Regions from separate parts of the Kitasatospora sp. NPDC057904 genome, predicted to be linked through region 2. Evidence: predicted binding sites of a transcription regulator. Region 2 holds the regulator's gene; the other holds the start of a gene.
The links. Region 2 encodes HspR, which represses chaperone genes until heat shock. Its sites were predicted from a motif close to TTGAGNNNNNNNNNCTCAA; they were not measured.
Positions count from the first base shown of each region.

Region 1: the regulator HspR is predicted to act here: its motif matches at 8,790-8,808, upstream of lon (endopeptidase La).

Region 1 is NZ_JBHVOL010000042.1:6,838-18,615, forward strand. Features, by position in the region: gene ACFVSN_RS43855 (MDR family MFS transporter) at 1-832, opposite strand, end outside; gene ACFVSN_RS43860 (MarR family winged helix-turn-helix transcriptional regulator) at 1,004-1,492, opposite strand; gene ACFVSN_RS43865 (ABC transporter permease) at 1,675-2,712, shown strand; gene ACFVSN_RS43870 (ROK family protein) at 2,774-3,991, opposite strand; gene ACFVSN_RS43875 (GtrA family protein) at 4,029-4,592, opposite strand; gene ACFVSN_RS43880 (hypothetical protein) at 4,629-6,065, opposite strand; gene lon (endopeptidase La) at 6,356-8,767, opposite strand; gene ACFVSN_RS43890 (rhomboid-like protein) at 8,913-9,722, opposite strand; gene ACFVSN_RS43895 (response regulator transcription factor) at 10,292-11,029, shown strand; gene ACFVSN_RS43900 (sensor histidine kinase) at 11,106-11,778, shown strand, end outside.
Region 2 is NZ_JBHVOL010000005.1:357,575-369,352, reverse strand. Features, by position in the region: gene dnaK (molecular chaperone DnaK) at 59-1,906, shown strand; gene grpE (nucleotide exchange factor GrpE) at 1,903-2,526, shown strand; gene dnaJ (molecular chaperone DnaJ) at 2,718-3,863, shown strand; gene ACFVSN_RS16075 (heat shock protein transcriptional repressor HspR) at 3,889-4,404, shown strand; gene ACFVSN_RS16070 (helix-turn-helix domain-containing protein) at 4,611-5,639, shown strand; gene ACFVSN_RS16065 (hypothetical protein) at 6,226-6,852, shown strand; gene ACFVSN_RS16060 (hypothetical protein) at 6,860-7,096, opposite strand; gene ACFVSN_RS16055 (LuxR family transcriptional regulator) at 7,104-8,090, opposite strand; gene ACFVSN_RS16050 (LuxR C-terminal-related transcriptional regulator) at 8,134-9,198, opposite strand; gene ACFVSN_RS16045 (TDT family transporter) at 9,863-10,975, opposite strand; gene ACFVSN_RS16040 (LysR family transcriptional regulator) at 11,046-11,778, shown strand, end outside.

The DNA of each region.
Region 1 (11,778 bases), on a different contig from region 2:
GGTCCGGCGGGATGATCGGCTCGGCGGCGCGGCGCTCGATGACGACGGCGAGCGCGCCCAGCAGCAGGCCGCCGCCGACCATGGCCGCGGTCTGCCAGGACAGCCACGCGTAGTTCTTGCCGGCCAGCGTGATCCAGACCATCAGCAGGCTGACGGCGCCGGTGATGGTCAGCGCGCCGAGGTAGTCGATCTTCGGCTTGCGCCTGACCACCGGCAGCTTGAGGGTGCGCTGGACCACCAGGATCGCGGCGATCGCGAACGGGATGCCGACGTAGAAGCACCAGCGCCAGCCGAGCCACGAGGTGTCGACGATGACGCCGCCGATGAGCGGGCCGCCGATGGTGGCGAGGGCGAACACCGCGCCGAAGTAGCCGCTGTATCGCCCGCGCTCGCGCGGCGGGACCATCGCGGCCAGGCAGATCTGGCCGAGCGCGACGACACCGCCGGCGCCGATGCCCTGGAGGGCGCGGCAGGCGATGAGTTCGCCGGTGTTCTGGGAGAGGCCGGCCAGGGCGGAGGTGGCGATGTAGATCAGCAGGGCGATCTGCAGCAGCACCTTCTTGCTGGCGAGGTCGGAGAGCTTGCCCCAGATCGGGGTGGAGGCGGTGAGGGTGAGCAGCGCTGCGGTGATCACCCAGGTGTAGGCGGACTGGCCGCCGTGGAGGTCGGTGAGGATGTGCGGCAGGGCGTTGGAGACGACGGTCGACGAGAGCACGGCCACGAAGAGGCCGAGCAGCAGGCCGGACAGCGCCTCCATCACCTGTCGGTGGGTCATGGGTCGGTCGTCGACGGCGGCGGCTGCGCCGGTCGCGGCCTCGGTGGTCACGGTCATCCCGGTCCTTAGAAATCGTTGACTTAGGCAACCATACGAGCAGATGGTTGCTTAGGGCAACTTTCTTCAAGGCAAAGTAAAGCCGGGCCCCACCCGCGCACCCCCGGGCAGCCCCTCCCGCGCGACCCCCGGCGGCCCCTCCCGCGACCCCACCCACACGACCCCCTGCGGTCACTCCCCCGCGGGCTCGCCGAACACGTCGTTGAAGCGGTGCAGCAGCTCGGCGAAGCGGACCACGTCCTCCTGGGACCAGCCGCCCATCACCTCGCGGACCCGCCGCATCCGGACGTCCCTGGCCGCGAGGTAGCGCCGCCGCCCGTCCTCGGTCAGCGAGACGAACGAGGCCCGCCGGTCCAGCGGGTCCGCCACCCGGGCGACCAGGCCCAGCTCCTCCAGCGCCCTGATCTGCCGGCTCACGGTGGCCTTGCCGACCGCGAAGTACACGCCGACGTCGGTCACCCGCACCCGCCCGGCCTGCTCGATGTAGCCGAGCATGCTGTACGCCATGCCCTCCAGCTCCGGGTGCACCCGGCGGGACAGCTCGGCGACCCTCGCCCGGCCGCGCCGGAACATCAGCGCGACCTCGCGGTCCACCGCCAGCAGCGCGCCCTCGTCCAGTGTTCGCCCGCCCGGCACCCGCTCGCCACTCTCCGCACTCACCGCGCCAGTATCCCGCAGCGGCGGTGGCCGGAACGCGGCGCGTGCGGTGCGACAAGCCAACTACTTCATGGTATGAAGTATCGGTTCTCGTAGTATCTGATTCCGCTCGAATCGCAGGTTTCCCTCGAAACATGGGTTTCCCCCCGAAACCGCAGGTTTCCCCCGATACCAAGGAGATGTGGATGGCCGCCCCGGGGCAGGGTTTCGTCGCCGAACTGAAGGGAGCGGTCACCCCGCGCGCAGCGCTGATGGTGATCGCCGTACTGCTGCTCCAACTCGGCTTCATCACGTCGTACGTCGGGGCGCTGCACAAGCCGGCCCCGCACAACCTGTCGATCGCGGTGGTCGCCCCGCCGCAGGTCGCGCCCAAGCTGGTCGGCGCGCTGGAGTCGGTGCCGAACGGCGCCGTGAAGCCGGTCACGGCACCGGACGCCGAGACCGCCACCGCGCGGATCAAGGACCAGAAGATCTACGCCGCGCTGGTCTTCAACCCGGCCGGCACCGAGGACACCCTGCTGACCGGCGGCGCCCGCGGCACCTCGGCCGCCAAGGCCGCCGAGAGCATCACGACCGCGCTGGAGAAGACCCAGGGCCGCACCGTCAAGGTCGAGGACGTCGTCCCGCTGGCCAAGGGCGACACCAACGGCCTCTCCGCCTTCTACCTGGTCATCGGCTGGTGCGTCGGCGGCTACCTGGTCGCCTCGATCCTCGGCATCAGCGCCGGCTCCAAGCCGGCCAACGTCCACCGCCTGCTGATCCGGCTCGGCGCGATGGCGCTGTACTCGATCGCGGCCGGCGTCTTCGGCACCCTGATCGCCGGTCCGGTCCTGGACGCGCTGCCCGGCTCGATCCCGAGCCTGTCGGCGGTGGGCGCCCTGGTGGTGTTCACGGTCGGCGCGTTCACCATGGCGCTGCAGTGCCTGTTCGACATCATCGGCATCGGCATCGCGGTGCTGATCTTCGTGGTGCTCGGCAACCCGAGCGCGGGCGGGGTCTACCCGGCGCCGATGATGCCGCCGTTCTGGCGCGCGATCGGCTCGTGGATCCCGAACGGCGCCGGCACCGCCGCGACCAAGTCGATCGCCTACTTCGGCTCGACCAACATGGCGATGCCGCTCCTCGTGCTCGTCGTGTGGGCGGTCCTCGGCGTGGCGGTCGCCCTGCTCGCCGTCGTGCGCGGCCCGCGCTCGGGCGGCCGGGAGCTGGTCCAGGAGGCCTGAGCCCCGCCCTGCGGAAGGATCCCGTGCCCCCCGGCCCCCGTGGCCGGGGGGCACGGCCGTCTCAGGCGCCCGCCAGCCGGCCGGGGTCGGCCACGACGGCGCGCACCACCCCGACGGCGGCGCCCAGCAGCGGGCCGCGCCGCCCGAGCCGGGAGACCGTGAGCCGGTCGTCCGACCACGGGCGGACGGTCACCCGGGCGCCCATCTCGGCCCGCATCGACGGCAGCAGCCAGGGCGCCAGCTGGGCGTACCCGCCGCCCAGCACCACCTCGGCGGGGTCCAGCAGGTTGACCGCACCGGAGGCCGCGATGCCCAGCGCCGCCCCGGCCCCGGCCAGCGCGGCGCGCACCTCCTCGTCCCCGGCCTCGGCGCGCTCGGCGAGCAGGGCCACCCAGTCGCCGCGGATGCCCTCCAGCCCCGCCGCGCGCAGCACCGCCGTCTCCCCCGCGTACTGCTCCAGGCAGCCGTGCGCGCCGCACGCGCAGCGCGGCCCGTCCGGGCGGACCGGCACATGGCCGAGCTCGCCCGCGTAGCCGCGCGCGCCGCGCAGCAGCCGCCCGCCGATCACGATCGCCGCGCCGACACCGGCCTCGGCCGAGACGTGCAGGAAGTGGTCCGGGCCGCCGCCCAGCCAGAGTTCGGCGAGCCCGCCCAGGTTGGCCTCGTTGTCCGCGTCGATCGCGAGCTCCGCCAGGTCCTCCGAGCCGGCCGCGCGCAGGGCCAGGCGCAGTTCGGCGGCGAGCGGCACCTCCTGCCAGCCGAGGTTGGCGGCCCGCTGGAGCACCCCGCCGGCGGTGCCGACCAGTCCGGGCACGGCGAGCGCGAGCGCGGCCGGGCGCAGGCCCGCCTCGGCGACGGCGCGGCGCAGCAGTTCGGCGAGGTCGGCCATGACGGCGGCGGGCGTGCGGCCCCGGTTGCGGATCTCCTGACGGCGCCAGGAGACGACCTCGCCGCGCAGGTCGACTACGCAGGCCCCGAGGTGCTCGACGCCGATCTCGGCGCCGAGGCCGCCGGGCCCGTGCGGGTTGAGGCCGAGCGCGGTGCCGGGCCGGCCGACCTTGCCGCTCGGCGCGGCCGGGCCCTCCTCGACGACCAGGCCGCCGGCGATCAGCTCCTCGGCGAGCGAGGAGACCGCCGCCCGGGTGAGTCCGGTCTCCGCGGCCACTTCGGCGCGGGAGCGCGGGGCCCGTGCGATCACGCCGAGCACCAGCGCCAGGTTGGCCCGGCGCATGCCCTGCTGGCTGGCGGGTCCGCTCCGGACTCCGTCCGGCTCACGCATGTGCCCACCCCGCTCCCTGGCTGGCGGTCACCCGGCCTCACCGCGTCCCGGGCACCTCCCGGGACGTCTCGTGTGCAGCGTAACCGGGTTCGAGGGGCGGCTGCGTCCCGGTGGCGACGGGCTCGGCGAGGCGGGTGAACACCCAGCGCTGCATCGCCCAGAAGCGGAAGAGCATCGCCACGAAGGTGCCGACGATCATGCCGCTGAGGAAGTCCGCGACCTCCTGGGCGAACGGGCCGACGTAGGGCTCGCGCAGGTCCAGGACGTACCGCGAGACCGCCAGCGGCACGTCGTTGACGGCGATCGCCACCACGCTGACCAGGAAGAACAGCACCGCCTCGCGCCGCTGCCCCTGGGCCCGGAAGGCCCAGCGGCGGTTCAGCACGTAGGAGACGACGGTGGCGATCACGGTCGCGATGGTCAGCGCGACCACCGGCTTGTGCTCCAGGACGGTGAACTTCAGCTCGAAGTCGATCACCGTGGTGAGCGCGAAGCAGCCGCCGCCGACCAGCAGGAACTTCACCAGCCTGCGGTGGCGCACCAGGAACGGGCGCAGCCTCGCCGGCACCCGGGCCAGGACGCGCTGAGTGGGGGACGGCATCCTCGCAGTCTCGCACGCGGTCCGCCGTCCCCCTCGTCACTCGGCGGAAATCCTCAGGACGCCGGTGGTCGTGCCCTGGTAGACCACTCCGCCGGGGGCGATCGAGCCCACCATCTGGAGCGTGTCGAAGAGGAAGCCGGCCCCCAGGAACCGGGTGCGCCCGACGGCGCCGGTGGCCGGGTCGATCTCGGCGTAGTAATAGGGGTCGAGGACCGTCGTGGCGGTGCTGCCGGGGATCAGCGGCTTGCGCAGGACGGTGTGGATCAGCCCGTCGCCGGTGGAGAGCCGCGGGACGGCGGCGGAGCGCACGGTGGTGTCCCAGACCAGGTCGCAGCCGGAGCCGTCGGGCCGCACGTCGACCCGGCTGAAGCCGCCGCGGAAGTCGGCGGAGGCGGGCACGCTCGGCCCGGCCTCGGCGGGCAGCGCGGGGTACGGGTAGCCGTTGGTGCTGCTGATGAAGACGCTGTTCCCGGCGCCGATCGGGGAGTTCTCGCTGCCGCTGCCGCCGGCCCTGAGCACCGGCACCGAGCAGACCGGCGAGCCGTCGGAGGTGCGGTAGACCAGCAGGTGCACGGTCGGCGCGGCGTTGTCGACGATGGTCGTGTAGTCGGTGCCGGTGCGCGGGCCGAAGAAGGTCGGGGTGGAGCCGGTGCCCCAGCTGAGCTGGCCGGGCTTGCGGCCTGGCCCGCGGTCGTACGCCTGGCGCCAGGCGGTCCGCGGGGTGCCGTCGGCTCCGGCGGTGAGCAGGTAGGTGGCGTGGGTGGTGGCGACGAGGGTGCCGGCGGGGGCGGTGGAGATCGAGTTGGCGATCCGTTCCCCGGCGGGGAGGGCGAGGCCGCGGACGGCGCCGGTGCGCTCGTCCGCGGTGCCGACGACCCCGCCGCCGGTGGCGAACCAGACCCGGCCCTGCCAGTCCGGCGAGATGCCGACGACGGCGTCGCCGGCCGGGACGGCGCCGGCCAGCGGGAGGCGGCTGTCCACCGTGAGCTCCCAGTCGCCGTCGGCGCTGCGGTGGTGGCCGATCCGCAGCAGGTCGCCGTGGCCGTCGACGGCGACCAGGCGGTCCCGGTCGTCCAGGTAGGCGTACACGCCGCCGAGCAACGAGCCCTTGGCGAGCGGGAGTTCGGCGAGGGACTCGCCGTCGTCCGGGTCCAGCAGGTGGACGGTCGGGGTGCGCCCGAGGATCGTGGTGCAGAGCGCGACCGGGAAGCCGTCGTAGCCGACCAGCACGGTCGGGCAGGCGGACTGCAGGGCCGTACGGTGCAAGGTGAGCGGGCCGGCCGGCGGCCCGGGCAGCCGGGTGGTGTCCGAGGAGCCGGTGTCGCCGTGCATGGTGGCGGTGCCGTCGGGGCCCGCGTACGGGTTGTGCGGCGGCAGCGGTCCGAACGGCGTGGCGGCACGGGCCGGGACCGCGAGGGCGAGCAGGGCCGCGGCCGCGAGGGCGGCGGCGCGGGAGGACAGCGCGAAGCGCATGGAGGGTGTCCCATCGGGTGAGCGGGCAGGCGTGGGCGCATGGCGGTGCGGCCACCCGGTGGGGGTTCCCGGCGGGGGCGCCGGGTGGAACACCGCGCTCAACGGACGCGGTGACAGATCGCCGAGCACGCGCGGGCGAGGTCGACGTCCAGTCGACGGCTCAGGTGCGCGTGGCGATTCACCCGGCCAGCCTCCCTTACTGACGACCCGTCTCACAAGACCGTCTCACCCTGCGGGCAGGGCCCGGGGCGGAGCGGCAGTGCCGCTCCGCCCCGGGCCCTGATCCCGCGTCAGGCGGCGGCGACGAGCACCTCGGCCGGCTCCAGGGCCAGCTTGAGCACCTCGCGGACGTCCGCCACCGGGTGCACGGTGAGCCGCTCCAGCACCTCGGCCGGGACGTCGTCCAGATCGGCCTCGTTGCGCTTGGGGATGATCACCGTGGTGATCCCGGCCCGGTCGGCGGCGAGCAGCTTCTGCTTCACCCCGCCGATCGGCAGCACCCGTCCGGTCAGCGACACCTCGCCCGTCATCGCCACGTCCGTGCGCACCTTGCGGCCGGAGAGCAGCGAGGCGAGCGCGGTGGTCATGGTGATGCCGGCGCTCGGTCCGTCTTTGGGGACGGCCCCGGCCGGGACGTGCAGGTGCACGCCGCGGTCACGCAGCGAGGTGACCGGCAGCTCCAGCTCGGCGCCGCGCGAGCGCAGGAAGGAGAGCGCGATGTGCGCGGACTCCTTCATGACGTCGCCCAGCTGCCCGGTCAGGGTCAGCCCGGTGCCGCCCGTCTCGGCGTCGGCGAGCGAGGCCTCGATGTAGAGGACGTCGCCGCCGGCGCCGGTGACCGCGAGGCCGGTCGCCACGCCGGGGACGGCGGTGCGCCGCTCGGCCGGCTCCTGGGCGGCCTCCGGCACGTGGTGCGGGCGGCCGATCAGGGCGCGCAGGTCGTCCGCGCCGATCACGGCGGGCAGCTCGCGCTCGCCGAGCTCGGCCTGCGCGGCGATCTTGCGCAGCACCCGGGCGATCGAGCGCTCCAGGTTCCGCACGCCGGCCTCCCGGGTGTACTCCCCGGCGAGCCTGCGCAGCGCCGCCTCCTCGACGCCGACCTGTCCGCTGCCGAGCCCGGCCCGCTCCAGCTGGCGCGGGAGCAGGTGGTCGCGGGCGATGACGACCTTCTCGTCCTCGGTGTAGCCGTCGAGCCGGACGAGCTCCATCCGGTCGAGCAGCGGCTCGGGGATGGCCTCCAGCACGTTGGCGGTGGCGAGGAAGACGACGTCGGAGAGGTCGAGCTCGACCTCCAGGTAGTGGTCCCTGAAGGTGTGGTTCTGCGCCGGGTCCAGCACCTCCAGCAGGGCGGCGGCCGGGTCCCCCCGGTAGTCGGAGCCGACCTTGTCGATCTCGTCGAGCAGGACGACCGGGTTCATCGAGCCGGCCTCCTTGATCGCCCGCACCAGGCGGCCGGGCAGCGCGCCGACGTAGGTGCGCCGGTGGCCGCGGATCTCGGCCTCGTCCCGGACGCCGCCGAGCGCGACCCGGACGAACGTGCGGCCCATCGCGCGGGCCACCGACTCCCCGAGCGAGGTCTTGCCGACACCGGGCGGCCCGACCAGGGCCAGCACCGCGCCTCCCCGGCGGCCGCCGACCAGCCCGAGCCCCTGCTCGGAACGGCGCTTGCGCACCGCGAGGTACTCGACGATGCGGTCCTTCACGTCGCCGAGGCCGGCGTGGTCGGCGTCCAGCACCGCGCGGGCGCCGGTGATGTCGTACGCGTCCTCGGTGCGCTCGTTCCACGGCAGCTCCAGGACGGTGTCCAGCCAGGTACGGATCCACGAGCCCTCGGGCGACTGGTCGGACGCGCGCTCCAGCTTGTCGACCTCCTTCAGCGCGGCCTCGCGGACGCCCGCGGGCAGGTCGGCCGCCTCGACGCGGGCACGGTAGTCGCCCTCCTCGTCGGCCGGGTCGCCGTTGAGCTCGGCCAGCTCCTTGCGGACGGCCTCCAGCTGGCGGCGGAGCAGGAACTCCTTCTGCTGCTTGGCCACGCCCTCCTCGACGTCCTTGCGGATCGTGTCGTTGACCTCCTCCTCGGCGAGGTGGTCGCGCAGCAGCGCCAGCGCGTACTCCAGGCGAGCGACCTGGTCGGCCTCCAGCAGCACCTTGAGCTTCTGCTCGGCGGTGGCGAAGGGCGCGTAGCCGATGTTGTCGGCGAGCTCGCCGACGCCCTCGATCCGGTCCACCCGGTCGACGATCTGCCAGGCGCCGCGCCTGCGCAGCCACTGGGTGGACAGCGCCTTGTACTCCTTGACCAGCTCGGCGGCCCGGCCGGCCACCGGCATGCCGACCGAGGACTCCCGGAACGGCGTGGTCTCGACCCAGAGGGCGGCGCCGGGGCCGGTGGTGCCGGCCCCGATCCGGACCCGCCGCACGGCGCGCACCAGCGCCGCCGGCTGCCCGATCGCGTGGGGGCCGTCGGCCAGCCGGCCGACCTGCTCGACGGCGGCCAGCGTGCCGACCGCCGCGTACGAGCCGTCCACCCGGGGGACCAGCAGGACCTGCGGCTTGTCGGCGCCGCCGGCCGCCGCGCGGGCGGCCTCCACCGCGGCGCGCACCTCGGTGTCCTTCAGGTCCAGCGGGACGACCATGCCCGGCAGGACGACCTCGTCGTCGAGCGGCAGCACGGGCAGGGTGAGCGGTGCGGACGTCGATGCCATGATCTCTCCCCAGTCAGTGAACTTGAGTCGACCTGACTAAGGCTTCGGGGGCGCCGGATGTTCCCCGAGCTTTGTTCGCCGTGAGCGAACGGAAAAGGGGTGCGGGCGGAGGCGGCGGGAAGGTCGTCAAAAACCCCCGAACGAGTTAACGGACGTCCAAGACCGGGGCGCCGCCGGCGGCCGCGGCCGGCCCGGGACCGGCCTCCGGAACCTCCGCGCGCAGCGGGCGCGGCCCGCGCCGGGGGCCGTGGCGCAGCCAGCGCCACAGCGCCACGCCGGTCAGCACCGCCACCGGGTGGCCCACCGCGGTGACCAGGTCGTTCTCGGTGGCGATCTGCTCGGCGATCAGCGCCGCCGCGCCGCCCAGCGCCAGCAGCCGCCCGCGCCAGGAGAGCAGCCCGGCGAGCGCGCCGAGACTGACCAGCACGCCGTAGCTGACCCCGATGTCCAGGTAGTCCATCGCCGCGGACTCCAGGTGCCCGGTCTCCACGGCGGTGATCACCACCGCCTGGGACAGCAGCGTGGCCGTCACGTGCCCGATCGCGAAGACCGCCGCCGCCCGCCGGGAACCGACCCGGCGCTCCAGCGGCGCGACGGTGAAGGCGAATCCCCAGAGGTACGGCATCCACACCGAGCCGGCCACCCAGAAACCACTGAGCAGCAGCGCCCGCAAAGGGTGGTGCAAAAGATTGTGGCCGTCCGAACTGGAGGCCTCCTGCAGCCGCAGGACGAGATCCGGATCCGCGAGTTCGGCAAAGGTCGTGGTGGCGCCCACCACGGCGAGATATCCGAGGGCGAAAGGGTTGCGCCGGGGCGTCGGCACCCGGGCCAGCAGCCACTCGGCCACCCCGGTGCGCAGCCCGAGCCGGAGCATCCCGTACGGCGGTCCGGCCCACGGCGGGCACGGCCCCGGGCGCGGTCCCGCCGGTCCGCCACCGCGCCGCAGTCCAGCCATGCCGCCTCCGCTCCACGCCCGCAGCAACCGGTCCCCGGCTCCCGCCCGGGGGAACCAACGTACCGGCGCGCGCCCGCAATCCCTCCCGCGGGGCGTTGTCGTGATCACGTTACGTCGAGGTTCTGAGAACCAGCTGAGAAAAGCCCGTGAAGACCGGGGAACCGGCCGACCGGCCGGATTCCGGCATTGGTCCAGACCTACTTCCGTTTGACCCGTCAGTAACGGCCCTGACCGGCGACTTGGCGTCAACTCGACTGCATACGTACCGTTACGCAGTGAAAAAACGCCGGGTAAGGTATCGGCCCGTGCCCACTCGTGAGTGGGTCCGAGAGCGGGCCGGAACCGGCCCAACGGGCCGGAAACGTCCGGTCCACCTGCCGGGAGGCAGCCGCTGTCCGTACGCTGCGAAGTGCGCGGGAGAAGCGGGTGGCCGACCTCCGCCCTCCGATCCGCGCACGCGACGGGACGGCGGACCCGGCACACAGTCCACGACGGAACAAGACTACGAAGCGGAGCCCCGCCATCCCCACAGGTGGCCGGCCCGCAGCCCTGGGGGCGGTGGCGTGACCGTGACAGAAATTCAGCAGGACAACAGCAACAGCGGCGGCACGGTGAGCAGCCAGCGCAGAGTGCTGGTGGTGGAGGACGAGCCCACGATCGCGGAGTCGATCGCGGCCCGGCTGGGCGCGGAGGGCTTCAAGGTCGCCGTGGCCCACGACGGCCCCGGCGCGGTCGACGGCTTCCACACCTGGCAGCCGGACCTGGTCGTCCTCGACATCATGCTGCCCGGATTCGACGGCCTCGAAGTGTGCCGCCGGATCCAGGCCCAGCGACCGGTGCCGGTACTGATGCTGACCGCGCGCGACGACGAGACGGACCTGCTGGTCGGCCTCGGCGTCGGTGCCGACGACTACATGACCAAGCCCTTCTCCATGCGCGAACTGGCCGCCCGGGTCAACGTGCTGCTGCGCCGCGTCGAGCGCGCCCAGCAGGCCGCCCGCACGCCCGCGCTCGGCTCGCTGCGCTTCGGCGAGCTGGAGATCGACCACGTGCAGCGCCGGGTGCGGCTCGCCTCGGGCGACGTCCACCTGACGCCGACCGAGTTCGACCTGCTCGCCTGCCTGGCCGCCCAGCCGCGCGCCGTGCTCACCCGCGAGCAGCTGCTGGCCGAGGTGTGGGACTGGACCGACGCGTCCGGCACCCGCACCGTCGACAGCCACGTCAAGGCGCTGCGCCGGAAGATCGGCGCCAGCTGGATCCGCACCGTCCACGGTGTCGGCTACGCGCTGGAGGCCCCGCTCTCCTAGCGGCGCCTCGGGCATCGGGCCTCCGGGGGGCCCGTGTCCCGAACCGCCGTACCCATGCGGGGGACCACAGGGACCAATGACCTTTCCACAGCAACGCAACGGCGACGCCGCCGGCACCCGGTCGCAGACCCTCGCCGCCCGCGCCGCCCGCCGGGTCTGGGCCGACATCCGGCCGCTCGACCCCGTCCGGTCGATCAAGGGCAAGCTCGCGCTGCTCGTGATCGTCTCCGTCTTCCTCGCCAGCGGCATGGTCGTCGTGGCGATGAAGTCCGAGACGCAGATCCGCATCATCATGATCTTCTCGATGATCGCGTCGCTGCTCTTCATGCAGTTCCTCGCGCACGGGCTCACCGCCCCGCTGCGCGAGATGACCGCGGCCGCCCGCGCGATGGCCTCCGGCGACTACAGCCGCCGGGTCGAGGTGAGCTCGCGCGACGAGATCGGCGAGCTGGCCGCCACCTTCAACCAGATGGCCGCCGACCTGGAGGCCGCCGACCGCCACCGGCGCGAACTGGTCGCCAACGTCTCGCACGAGCTGCGCACGCCCATCGCCGCGCTGCGCGCCGTGCTGGAGAACGTGGTGGACGGCGTGGTGCAGCCCAACCCGGCGACCCTCGGAGCCGCCCTGGAGCAGACCGAGCGGCTCGGCCGCCTGGTCACCCACCTGCTCGACCTCTCCAAGATCGACGACGGCGTGGTCGACCTCGACGCCCGCCCCTTCGAGGTGCGCGAGTTCCTCGACGGCGTGC
Region 2 (11,778 bases):
CGGCGGGTCATGCATCCTTGAGCCCGTAAAGCTCAACTCTTCCGTGGAGGTATCTACGATGGCACGCGCGGTCGGCATCGACCTCGGTACGACGAACTCGGTCGTCAGCGTTCTGGAGGGTGGCGAGCCCACCGTCATCACGAACGCCGAGGGCGCGCGGACCACGCCGTCCGTCGTCGCTTTCGCGAAGAACGGCGAGGTCCTGGTCGGCGAGGTGGCCAAGCGCCAGGCGGTCACCAACGTCGACCGCACCATCCGCTCGGTCAAGCGCCACATGGGCACCGGGTGGAAGATCAACCTGGACGGCAAGGACTTCAACCCCCAGCAGATCAGCGCCTTCATCCTGCAGAAGCTGAAGCGGGACGCGGAGGCCTACCTGGGCGAGACCGTCACCGACGCGGTCATCACCGTCCCGGCGTACTTCTCGGACTCCGAGCGCCAGGCCACCAAGGAGGCCGGTGAGATCGCGGGCCTCAACGTCCTGCGCATCGTCAACGAGCCGACCGCGGCCGCCCTGGCCTACGGCCTGGACAAGGACGACCAGACCATCCTGGTCTTCGACCTCGGCGGCGGCACCTTCGACGTCTCCCTGCTGGAGATCGGCGACGGGGTCGTCGAGGTGAAGGCCACCAACGGTGACAACCACCTCGGTGGCGACGACTGGGACCAGAAGGTCGTCGACCACCTGGTCAAGGTCTTCCAGTCCGGCCACGGGGTCGACCTGTCCAAGGACAAGATGGCCCTGCAGCGTCTGCGCGAGGCCGCCGAGAAGGCCAAGATCGAGCTGTCCTCGTCCTCCGAGACCTCGATCAACCTGCCCTACATCACGGCCTCCGCCGAGGGCCCGCTGCACCTGGACGAGAAGCTCACCCGCGCCCAGTTCCAGCAGCTGACCTCCGACCTGCTGGAGCGCTGCAAGATCCCGTTCCACAACGTGATCAAGGACGCCGGCATCTCGCTCGCCGAGATCGACCACGTCGTCCTCGTCGGCGGCTCGACCCGCATGCCGGCCGTCGCCGAGCTCGTCAAGGAGCTGACCGGCGGCAAGGACGCCAACAAGGGCGTCAACCCGGACGAGGTCGTCGCCATCGGCGCCTCGCTCCAGGCCGGTGTCCTCAAGGGCGAGGTCAAGGACGTCCTGCTGCTCGACGTCACCCCGCTGTCCCTCGGCATCGAGACCAAGGGCGGCATCATGACCAAGCTGATCGAGCGCAACACCACGATCCCGACCAAGCGCTCCGAGATCTTCACCACGGCCGAGGACAACCAGCCGTCCGTGCAGATCCAGGTCTACCAGGGCGAGCGCGAGATCGCCGCGTACAACAAGAAGCTCGGCATGTTCGAGCTGACCGGCCTCCCGCCGGCGCCGCGCGGCCTGCCGCAGATCGAGGTCACCTTCGACATCGACGCCAACGGCATCATGCACGTCGCCGCCAAGGACCTCGGCACCGGCAAGGAGCAGAAGATGACCGTCACCGGCGGCTCCTCGCTGCCGAAGGACGAGGTCGACCGCATGCGCCGCGAGGCCGAGCAGTACGCCGAGGACGACCACAAGCGCCGCGAGGCCGTCGAGACCCGCAACTCCGCCGAGCAGCTCGTCTACTCGACCGAGAAGTTCATCGCGGACAACACCGACAAGCTCCCGGCCGACGTCAAGACCGAGGTCGAGACCGCCATCGGCGAGCTCAAGGAGGCCCTGAAGGGCGAGGACATCGCGAAGATCCGCGAGGCCTCGGAGAAGGTCTCCACCACCGCGCAGAAGCTCGGCCAGGCCCTCTACGCCAACGCCGACGCCGCCGGTGCCGCCGCCGGGGACTCCGCCGCCCAGGGCAAGGACGACGACGTCGTCGACGCCGAGATCGTGGACGACGAGAAGCACGACAAGCCCAAGGGCGGCGCGGCATGACGGACAAGACGCAGGGCGGCAAGCCCGGCGACGACTCCGCCGCCGAGGAGGCCGTGATCAAGGCCGCCGAGGAGGCCGCCGCGGCCGGCTCCGGCGACGCGTCGGACGAACTGGCCGCCGCCAAGCGCGAGGCCACCGAGCGCACCGCGGACCTCCAGCGCCTCCAGGCCGAGTACCAGAACTACCGCAAGCGGGTCGAGCGCGACCGGCTCACGGTCCGCGAGATCGCGGTCTCCAACATCCTGGAGTCCCTGATCCCGGTCCTGGACGACATCGGCCGCGCCCGCGAGCACGGCGAGGTCACCGGCGGCTTCAAGTCCGTCGCCGACTCCCTGGAGACGGTCGTCGCCAAGCTGGGCCTCCAGCAGTTCGGCAAGGAGGGCGAGCCCTTCGACCCGACCATGCACGAGGCGCTGATGCACAGCTACTCCTCGGACGTCACCGAGGACACCTGCGTGCAGATCCTCCAGCCCGGCTACCGGATCGGCGAGCGGATCATCCGCCCGGCGATGGTCGCGGTCGCGGAGCCCCAGCCGGGCACCCAGACCACGGCCGGGCCGGACACCGACACCGCCAAGTCCGAGAAGTCGGACAAGGCCGACGGTGGCAAGGACAGCTGACGACCTGTGACGGGCGCACGCCCGTCCCAGCAGATGAACCAGTGCGCTGCGGAGTCGTACGCCGGTCAGTACGGCGATCGGCTCCGCAGCGCACTGTCGGCAACAGGCCCGCGCGGCCGGGCTGTTGACAACGCAGTGCCGCGGGCTGTTGACAAGGCAGTGACGATGGACATCGGGAGGTGGCGCAAGCCATGAGTGGCAAGGACTTTGTCGAGAAGGACTATTACAAGGTCCTCGGCGTGCCCAAGGACGCCACCGCCACCGAGATCAAGAAGACCTACCGGAAGCTGGCGCGCGAGTTCCACCCGGACGCCAACAAGGGCGACGCCAAGGCCGAGGAGCGCTTCAAGGACATCTCCGAGGCGTACGACGTCCTGTCCGACGAGAAGCGCCGCAAGGAGTACGACGAGGCCCGCAGCCTCTTCGCCAACGGCGGCTTCCGCGCCGGCGGGCCCGGCACCGGCAACTACAGCTTCGACTTCGGCGACCTCTTCAGCGGCACCCAGGGCGGCAGCGGCGGCATCGGCGACGTCTTCGGCGGCCTCTTCAACCGCGGCGGCCGGCAGGCCCAGCCCCGGCGCGGCGCCGACGTCGAGACCGAGGTCACCCTCTCCTTCGAGGAGGCCGTCGACGGCGCGACCGTCCCGCTGCGGATGACCAGCCAGGCCCCCTGCCGCGTCTGCAACGGCACCGGCGCCAAGTCCGGCACCACCCCGCGGGTCTGCCCGACCTGCGTCGGCGCCGGCACCGTCAGCCGGGGCCAGGGCGCGTTCGCGCTCTCCGAGCCCTGCAAGGACTGCAAGGGCCGCGGCATGATCGTCGACGACCCCTGCACCGACTGCCACGGCAGCGGCCGGGCCAGCTCCGCCCGCACCATGCAGGTCCGCATCCCGGCCGGCGTCCAGGACGCCCAGCGCATCCGGCTCAAGGGCAAGGGCGCCCAGGGCGAACGCGGCGGCCAGCCCGGCGACCTCTACGTCACCGTGCACGTCGACGCCCACCCCGTCTTCGGCCGCAAGGGCGACAACCTCACCGTGACCGTCCCGGTCACCTTCCCCGAGGCGGCGCTCGGCGGCACCATCGAGGTGCCCACACTCGGCGGCCCCGCCGTGAAGCTCAAGCTGCCCCCGGGCAGTGCCAACGGCCTCACCATGCGGGCCCGCGGCAAGGGCGCCACCCGCAAGGACGGCACCCGCGGCGACCTCCTCGTCACCGTCGAGGTCGTGGTGCCGCAGCACGTCACCGGCGACGCGCTGTCCGCCCTGGAGCAGTACCGCGAGGCCACCGCCTCCGACGACCCGCGAGCCGCCCTGTTCCGGGCGGCGAAGGGAGCGTGACGACCAGATGTCCCCGATGACCCCGATGACCCCCGACGGCCCGATCGGCCCGATCGGCCCGGGCCTCGGCGAAGGCCTGCCCGGCGACGGCCGCCGCCCCCGGCGCGCCGCGGCCCCGCCCCAGTACGTGCTCACCGAGGACACCCCGGTGTACGTGATCTCGGTGGCCGCCGAACTCTCCGGCCTGCACCCGCAGACCCTGCGCCAGTACGACCGCCTCGGCCTGGTCTGCCCCGACCGCACCGCCGGCCGCGGCCGCCGCTACTCGGCCCGCGACATCCAGCAGCTGCGCGAGGTCCAGCGGCTCTCGCAGGACGAGGGCATCAACCTGGCCGGCATCAAGCGGATCATCGAGCTGGAGAACCAGGTCACCGCCCTCCAGTCGCGCATCGCCGAACTCGCGGACTCCCTGGAGGGCGCCGCCGCCGCCCTCCAGCAGCGCGAAGCCGCCGTCCACGCCTCCTACCGCCGCGACCTCGTCCCGTACCAGCCCCCGACCCCCCAGTCGAGCGCCCTGGTCGTCTGGCGCCCGAAGCGCTGACTCGGCTGAACACCCAGCCCGGCCGCCGGTTCCCTCCTGTTCGGGGGGTGCCGGCGGCTTACTTGTGGTGAGAGGGTGCCAATCGAAGCGTCACTCCGCAATGGTGGAACAATGCCCGGTTCCGGATCCCGCGCCGGGATCTAGGATCACCGATGGGGCTCGAGTGCAGCCATAGGGCAGGTTCGGTCGTCAAGAAGGAGTCGTGAATGAACGGGAGGAACGACGCCATTCCGGGTGTCGGTGCACCGGGCACTCTCTCCACCGGAGCGCACGACCTCTACCTCGCGGCAATCCGGGCGCACGGTCGGATAGCCCGCAGTGAAATCGAGGAGCACGACTACAGCCACCTCAGCGAGCTGTTGGACATCGGTCTCCTCACTCCCGACATGGATGATCCGCAGATTCTGGTCGCGGTCGATCCACAACAGCTCGCCACCGGGCTGAGCGCCCTCTGGCAACGCCAGGCACTCGCGCTGCTGTCCCGCGCGATAGCCGTCCCCGGCGACCTTCAGGGTCTCGCGGACGCGTTTCACCGTCCGGAACCGTCCGGCGGAATTATCGAGTACGTCCGCGGCAAGGCACTGATCAGCCAACGGATCAACCACGCCGTGACCACTGCGAAAGAGGAGATACTCGCGGCCCAGCCGGGCGGCCCGCGGCCGCCGGACGTTCTGTCCCGCGTGCTCGACGACGACCTGGCCGACCTCGAACGCGGTATTGCGGTGCGGACCATCTACCATCCGAGCACCAGGTACCACGCCCCCACCCGGGACTACGTCGCGAAGATCACCGAGGCCGGCGGGCGGTTCCGCACCCTCGACGAGCCGTACACCAGGCTGATCATCGTGGACCGGCAGCTGGCCGTCATCCCGGTCGCGGAGGACCTCAATCTGGCGGCCTTCATCCACGACCCCGCCGTCATCCACTTCCTCGTCCACGAGGTGTTCGAGCGCAACTGGAACCGCGGACTGGACTTCACCGGTGGACGAACCGTGCCGCAACAGGTCGTGTCACGGATGCGCCAGACCATCATCGACCTCCTGCTCGAAGGCACGAACCACAGAGTCATCGCCCGCCGCCTCGGCATCAGCGAACGCACCCTCGCCCGCCATCTGGCCGAGATGCGGGAGGACTACAACGTCGAATCGCTGTTCCAACTCGGTTGGGCGCTGGCGCGTTCGTCACAAGAGACCGACGAATCGCCATGCCTCCCCGCCGCTTCCGGCAGCGCATAACGATTCGTCAGTCTCATTCTGTCATGTCCACTGGTGCTCGCCGTCCAAAGCGGTACCCGACGCCTGATTCGAAGTCGCACTAACATCGACCCCAAGCCCGACATGATTGACATGGGCAGATCCATCGGCATCATGACCGGTGACAAGCAGTCCGAAGCCCAGCACGGTAAGGACGCCCGCAGATATCGCTACCGCAGCCGTCTTGGCGACCTGACGCAGACGAGACACGCGCACACCCCAATCCTCTTCAGTGGCCTGTCAGTCGAATGAACAGGCGGCAGACAATCAAACGCTCAGATCGTGCCACACGCCCTATCTGACTGTCACCGTCGCGCCCAGGCGGAAGAGGGTGTCATCTCTCTGCCATGCAGACGGATGCCACCGTGCATCGGTGGACTGCCGACCCTGCTCGATGGACGATCAACTGACGTCCTCACGCCACGCTGCCAAGATCCTCCCTCTCGGCAGTCGCGCCAGGACAAGCGTCGAAATAGTGATAAACCCGTCCGATTTCCCCCCGTTCCAATCTCCAAGCCAAGCGTCGGCGGCGAGCAACCGAGTGCCAATGCCTTCCCCCGGAGTCGACATGACCGAGCCCTACCTGCGTCACCACGACAGCCAGGCCACCGAAGGCCGGCGTGCACGTGTGTTTCTGGCCGCACCGCTGATGCGGCTGACCGGGCCCGCGGACAGCGTGGTGACGCTCGCCAGCCGGACGCGGCTGACCACGCTGCGCACCACGCTCCTCCGCAGCGGGGCCGCCGTGTACAGCGCGCACCACAGCGACGCCTGGACCGTCGCCGGGCGGGCGCCGGAGCCGCGGGTTCCGTCGGACTTCCGGGCGCTGCAGTCGGCGGACCTGGTGTTCGCCTACGTCGGCGCCCCGCTGTCGGCCGGGGTGAGCCTGGAGCTGGGCTGGGCCTCCGCGCTGCGCAAGCCGATCGTCCTCCTCGTCGACGAGGCCATCACGCACAACCCGCTGATCGCCACCATCGAGCAGGTCGCCCCCGTCCTGCCGCTGGTCTTCGACGACACCTGGTCGCAGGAGGCGCTCAACCACACCGTGGAGACGGCGCTCGACTGGGCCGGCATGGCGCTGTCGCTGCGCGAGGGCTTCTGGACCGCCCCCGGCGAGCAGTTCAACGTCCCCCGTCAGCAGCCCCCCGTGGCCGGCCGGGCCGGCTTCTGGCCGTCGGGCGCCGCCACCGGCTGACCCGCGGTCATCCACCGGACTCCCCCGTCCGGGATCCCCGCATCTGCCGGCCCAGCTGGAACAGCGTCTCCGCGTCGTACAGCTCACGCAGCCGGGCGAGGTGACCGGCCACGGTCCGCTCGCTCGACCCCATGCGGCCCGCGATCGCCCGCTGCGTGAGCCCCTGCGCCAGCAGGCGGCCGCCGTCCCGCGGGATCGCGCGGTAGAGCGCGCGGGCGGACTCGTCCGGGAGGGCTTCGGACAAGGTCGGGTCACCCATCGGCGTCGCCCTTCAGTTGCCAGCCGAGTTGGAAGAGGGTCCGGGCGCCGTAGCGCTCGCGCAGGCGGGCGAGGTGGCCGGCGACGGTGCGTTCGCTGAGGCCGAGGCGGGTGGCGACGGCGCGCTGGGTGAGGCCCTTGCTCAGCAGCGTGGTGACCCGGTCGGCGGTGCGGCCGGGGGCGGCGCTCGACCAGTCGGTGACGTCGGCCCTGGCCCAGTCGCGTTCGAAGACGGCGACCAGGGCGGCGACGGCGGCGGGCTCGGTGATGAAGGCCGCGACGTCGTGGCCGGGGTGGACGGAGACGACGGCGGTCCGCCGGTCGACGACGAGCATCCGCTGGAACGGCTCGTTCAGGACCCGGACCAGCGAGCCGTGCCGGGTCACCTCCTTCGCGTAGGCGATCACGTGGGGCTGCCGGCGGGCGACGGGCTGGTAGAGCGTCCGGATCCGACGGCCGCTGGTCAGCAGCGCGACGTCCTGGTGGAGCGCGAGTTCGAGGGTGACCGGCTGCCGGGTGCCGGGCTGGGCGGTGAGCACTTCCTCGCCGCACTCGGACAGGACCCGGGAGAGCCGCAGGCGGATGGCGTCCTGGCCCTCGACGTACGCGGCCTCGCCCGTGGGGGAGGCCGCCCGGGGTACGGCGTCGTAGGCGTGGGAGAGCGGGCCGAGGGCGGCCGGGAGCCGTTCGGCGTGGACGAGCAACCGGGTGGCACGGGTGCGCAGTTCGGTGCCGAGGCGGTCGCCGACGGAGCGCGGGTCGACGGCCGTGTAGCCGGTGGCCGTCGGGGCGAGCAGGCCGCGGGCGACGAGGACCGCGAGGGTGGGGCGGTCCGCGGGGGCGAGGTCGTCGGGGCGCAGGTGTCCGCCGTGGCGGACCGCGGTGAGGTAGAGCGCCCGCTCGGCGGCTGTCGGCTCATCCGCCCACCTCTCCCCCAGCCTTGGCGGCCGGGAGGTACCCCCACCGCTCGGCAGGGGCATTCGCCCATGCGCATCCTTTGAAACGTGAGCTCGCTGAGCTCGCTCATCGGTCATCGCGGGAGCCTCGCATCAGCCAGCCGAGCTGGAAGAGGGTCTGGGCGCCGTAGCGGTCGCGCAGGCGGGAGATGTGGGCGGCGACGGTGCGTTCGCTGAGGCCGAGGCGGGTGGCGACGGCGCGCTGGGTGAGGCCGCGGGCGAGCAGGCGGCCGACCCGGTCGGGGGTGCTGCGGGCGGGGCCGTGGCCGAGGGCGGCGGCGGCCTCGGTGGTGTCGGCGCGGGCCCAGTCCCGCTCGAACGCGCCGACCAGGAAGGTGATGGCGGCGGGGTCGGTGATGAAGGCGGCGGTGCTGTTGTCCTCGCTGGCGGAGATCACGGCGACGGTGCGGTCGAAGACGATGAGCCGCTGGAAGGGCTCGTCGAGGACGCGGATGAGCGAGCCGTGCCGGGTGACCTCGTCGGCGTAGGCGAGGGCGGACTGGTCGGCGAACGCGACCGGCTGGTAGATCGTGCGCAGCGAGCAGCCGCGCTGCAGGAGTTGGACGTCCTGGAGCCGGGCGACCTGGAGCGTGTCGGCGGGCCGGTGGCCGGGCTGGGCGGTGAGGACCTCGGCGCGGCAGTCGGAGACGAGCTGGGAGATCCGCTGGCGGATGTGGACGTGGCCCTCGACGTAGACGGCGCCGCCGGCCCGGCCGGGCGGGCGGGGCATCGCGTCGTAGGCGCGGGTGAGGCCGTCGAGGGCGCCGGGCAGGTTCTCGGCGCGGACCAGGAGCCGGGTGGCCTCGCTGCGCAGTTCGGCGCCGAGGCGGTCGGTGACGGAGCGCGGGCTGACGGCGGTGTAGCAGGCGTCCATCGCGTTGGGCATCAACAGGCCGATGTCGACGAGCTGTTGGATGGCGGCGTGGTCGGTCTCGTGGACGCCGGTGAACGGGATCCGGCCGCCTTCGGCGAGGATCGAGAGGTAGAGCCGGCGGGCCGCGTCGTCGGGCTCGCCCGCTCCGGTGAGGCCCCCGGTGCCCGCGAAGCCCTCGTCGGCCGCGAAGCCCTCGCCGCCGGTGAAGCCACCCGCGTACTGGCCGTGGTCCGGTGCGACCGCCGGTTCCGCCGTCACGTCGAACTCTCCCTGCCGGACGCCTTTCGGACGGGCCCGCCCCCGTGTCCCGCGTCCCCGTCGTTTCCGTCGTCTCCGGCCGCGAGGGCCCGGCGGTCACGGTACCGGGCGGCGGGCGGACCCCTGGGCCCGGGTGCCGTCGCACACCGGACGCCCAGGGGCCGCCTTGCCACGCCATGCCAAGGCGCTTCCGGCGAGGCGGAGCAGCAACGCCTCGCCGGCTCCGGTTCCGGGGGCCATCACCACACATGGCGTCCCGGCCGGCGCTCTTCCCCCCGTTGTGCGGGGACGTGATGTCCCGCATCCACTTTTGAAGAGCAAGTCGCCACCATCGGGCCGCGGTTGCCCGGACGACTTGGCGTGACTCCACCATCACAGCGTGACGCCCGGCGGACAAGTGTCACCCGAGTGCAGGTTCTCGCAATTGCAGCTATCCGCACGGCGGGCCGGTTCCCGCGGCCGGAGCGGTGGGCCGGATTCCGGTGAACGCCAAGGCCAGTCGGGTGCCCGGTGGAGGCCCGGGACCGGCCCGATTGGCGGTGGACGGTCAGGCCCCGGGTGCGCATTCCTGCACCTGGACGGTTCCCGCAGCACACGACCGAAGCCCCGGCTTCCGGAACCGGAAGCCGGGGCACGGCTCGTCCGTCTCCCGGACGGCCGTCGCTCAGCGCGCCAGCAGCCGTCCGCGCGCCAGGCCGGCCACCGTGCCGCTCGCGGCGGCCGCCCAGGCGACGGCCAGCAGCGCGTACAGCCCGACCGCCAACCCGGTGAACCCGCCGAACCCGGTGTGGCGGGCGAGCGCCGAGACGCCGGTGACGCAGGTGCCGACGGGGAAGGTGAACGCCCACCAGGTCATCGCGAACGGCATGCCGGCCCGCCGGGCGCGCAGGTTGGCGGTGAGTGCGACGGCCAGCCAGAGCATCGCGACGCCGATCACGGCCACGCCGTACAGCTCGGCGAGAGCGGCCATGGCGGGCGCCAGCTCGGGGAGCACCGGGCGGGCGGCGTCGGCGAGTTGGTGGACGGCGGTGACGGACTGGCCGAGCGGCCCGAGCACCAGGAACAGCGCGGGAGTGAGCACGAGGGTCGGCACCTTGCTGTGGTAGAGCCCGGTGAACACCACCGGCAGCAGCACCAGGGTGGCCAGCAGCCCGATGCCGAACAGGGCCCAGCAGCCGTACAGCATGGCCTGCTGCGAGGAGCCGGACGGCAGGTGCGGGACGAGTGCGGGGCCGGTGGCCGAGGCGACCAGCGGGGCGACGACGGGCAGCAGCCAGGTCGGGTTGGCCTCCAGGGCGGAGAGCCGGTGCCGGGTGATCATCAGGTAGGGGATGCCGCCGGCGACGGCGAGCGCGTAAACGGTGCCGGCGCTCCACAGCACGGCGTCGATCGCCACGGCGGGCCCGGTGCCGATCACCTTCGAGCCGAGCAGCAGCGTGCCGAGGCCGACCGCCAGCAGGGCCATCGGCGGGCAGCCGTAGAAGACGGCGGTGGCCGGGTTGTCCAGCAGCTGGGTGCGGGCGGCCTCCCGGTGCCGGGTGAGGTGCACCAGCCGCGCGCCGCCGAGCACCAGCAGGGCGGCCAGGCCGAGCGCCCACATCACCTCACCGAAGGCGACCAGCCCGGGCGGCCGGACCGGCAGGACGGCCGCGCCGTTGCCGAGGATCGCGGTGCCCATGACGGCGGCGTACCAGTTGGGGCCGAGCTGGGCGAGGTCGAACCGGGGGCGGGCGACGGAGGGACGGGTGAGCGGGCGGACATCGGCCAAGGTGGACATGGGACCACCGTCCCTCCGCGCGCCCCCGGCCGGTAGCGCCCGCCACTCTATGAGGACATAGCCTGAACCTATGGCCCTTTCTCCGCACGTCCCCGAACTCGGCGCCCTGGAGCTGCTGCTCGCGGTGGCCCGGCTGGGCAGCGTCGGCCGGGCGGCGGCCGAGCTGGGCGTCAGCCAGCCGACCGCGAGCGCCCGGATCAAGGGCATGGAGCGGCAGGTCGGTGTCCCGCTGCTGGAGCGCTCCCCCCGGGGCAGCCGGCCGACCGAGGCGGGCCGGCTGGTGGTCGAGTGGGCCCGGCACGTGGTGGAGGCGGCACAGGCGCTGGACGCCGGGATCGACGCGCTGCGCGGGCGGCGGGACGCCAAGCTGACGGTGGTCGCCAGCCTGACCGTCGCCGAGTACCTGATGCCGGGCTGGCTGCTGGCGCTCGCCGAGGCCAGTCCGGGCACGGCCGTGACGCTGCGGACGGCGAACTCGGCGGAGGTCGCCGGGCGGGTGCTGGGCGGCGAGGCGGACCTCGGCTTCGTCGAGGGCCCGTCCACCCCGTCCGGGCTGGACGGCGCCGTGGTGGCCGTGGACCGGCTGGTGGTCGTGGTGGCGCCCGGCCACCCGTGGTCGCGCCGCCGGACGCCGCTGACCGGGCCCGAGCTGGCCGGGACACCGCTGGTGCTGCGCGAGCCGGGGTCGGGCACCCGGGAGGTGCTGGAGGCGGCGCTGGCGCCGTACGGGGGCGCGGCGCGGCCCCGGCTGGAGCTGGCCTCGTCGACGGCGCTGAAGGCGGCGGCGATGACCGGCGCCGGGC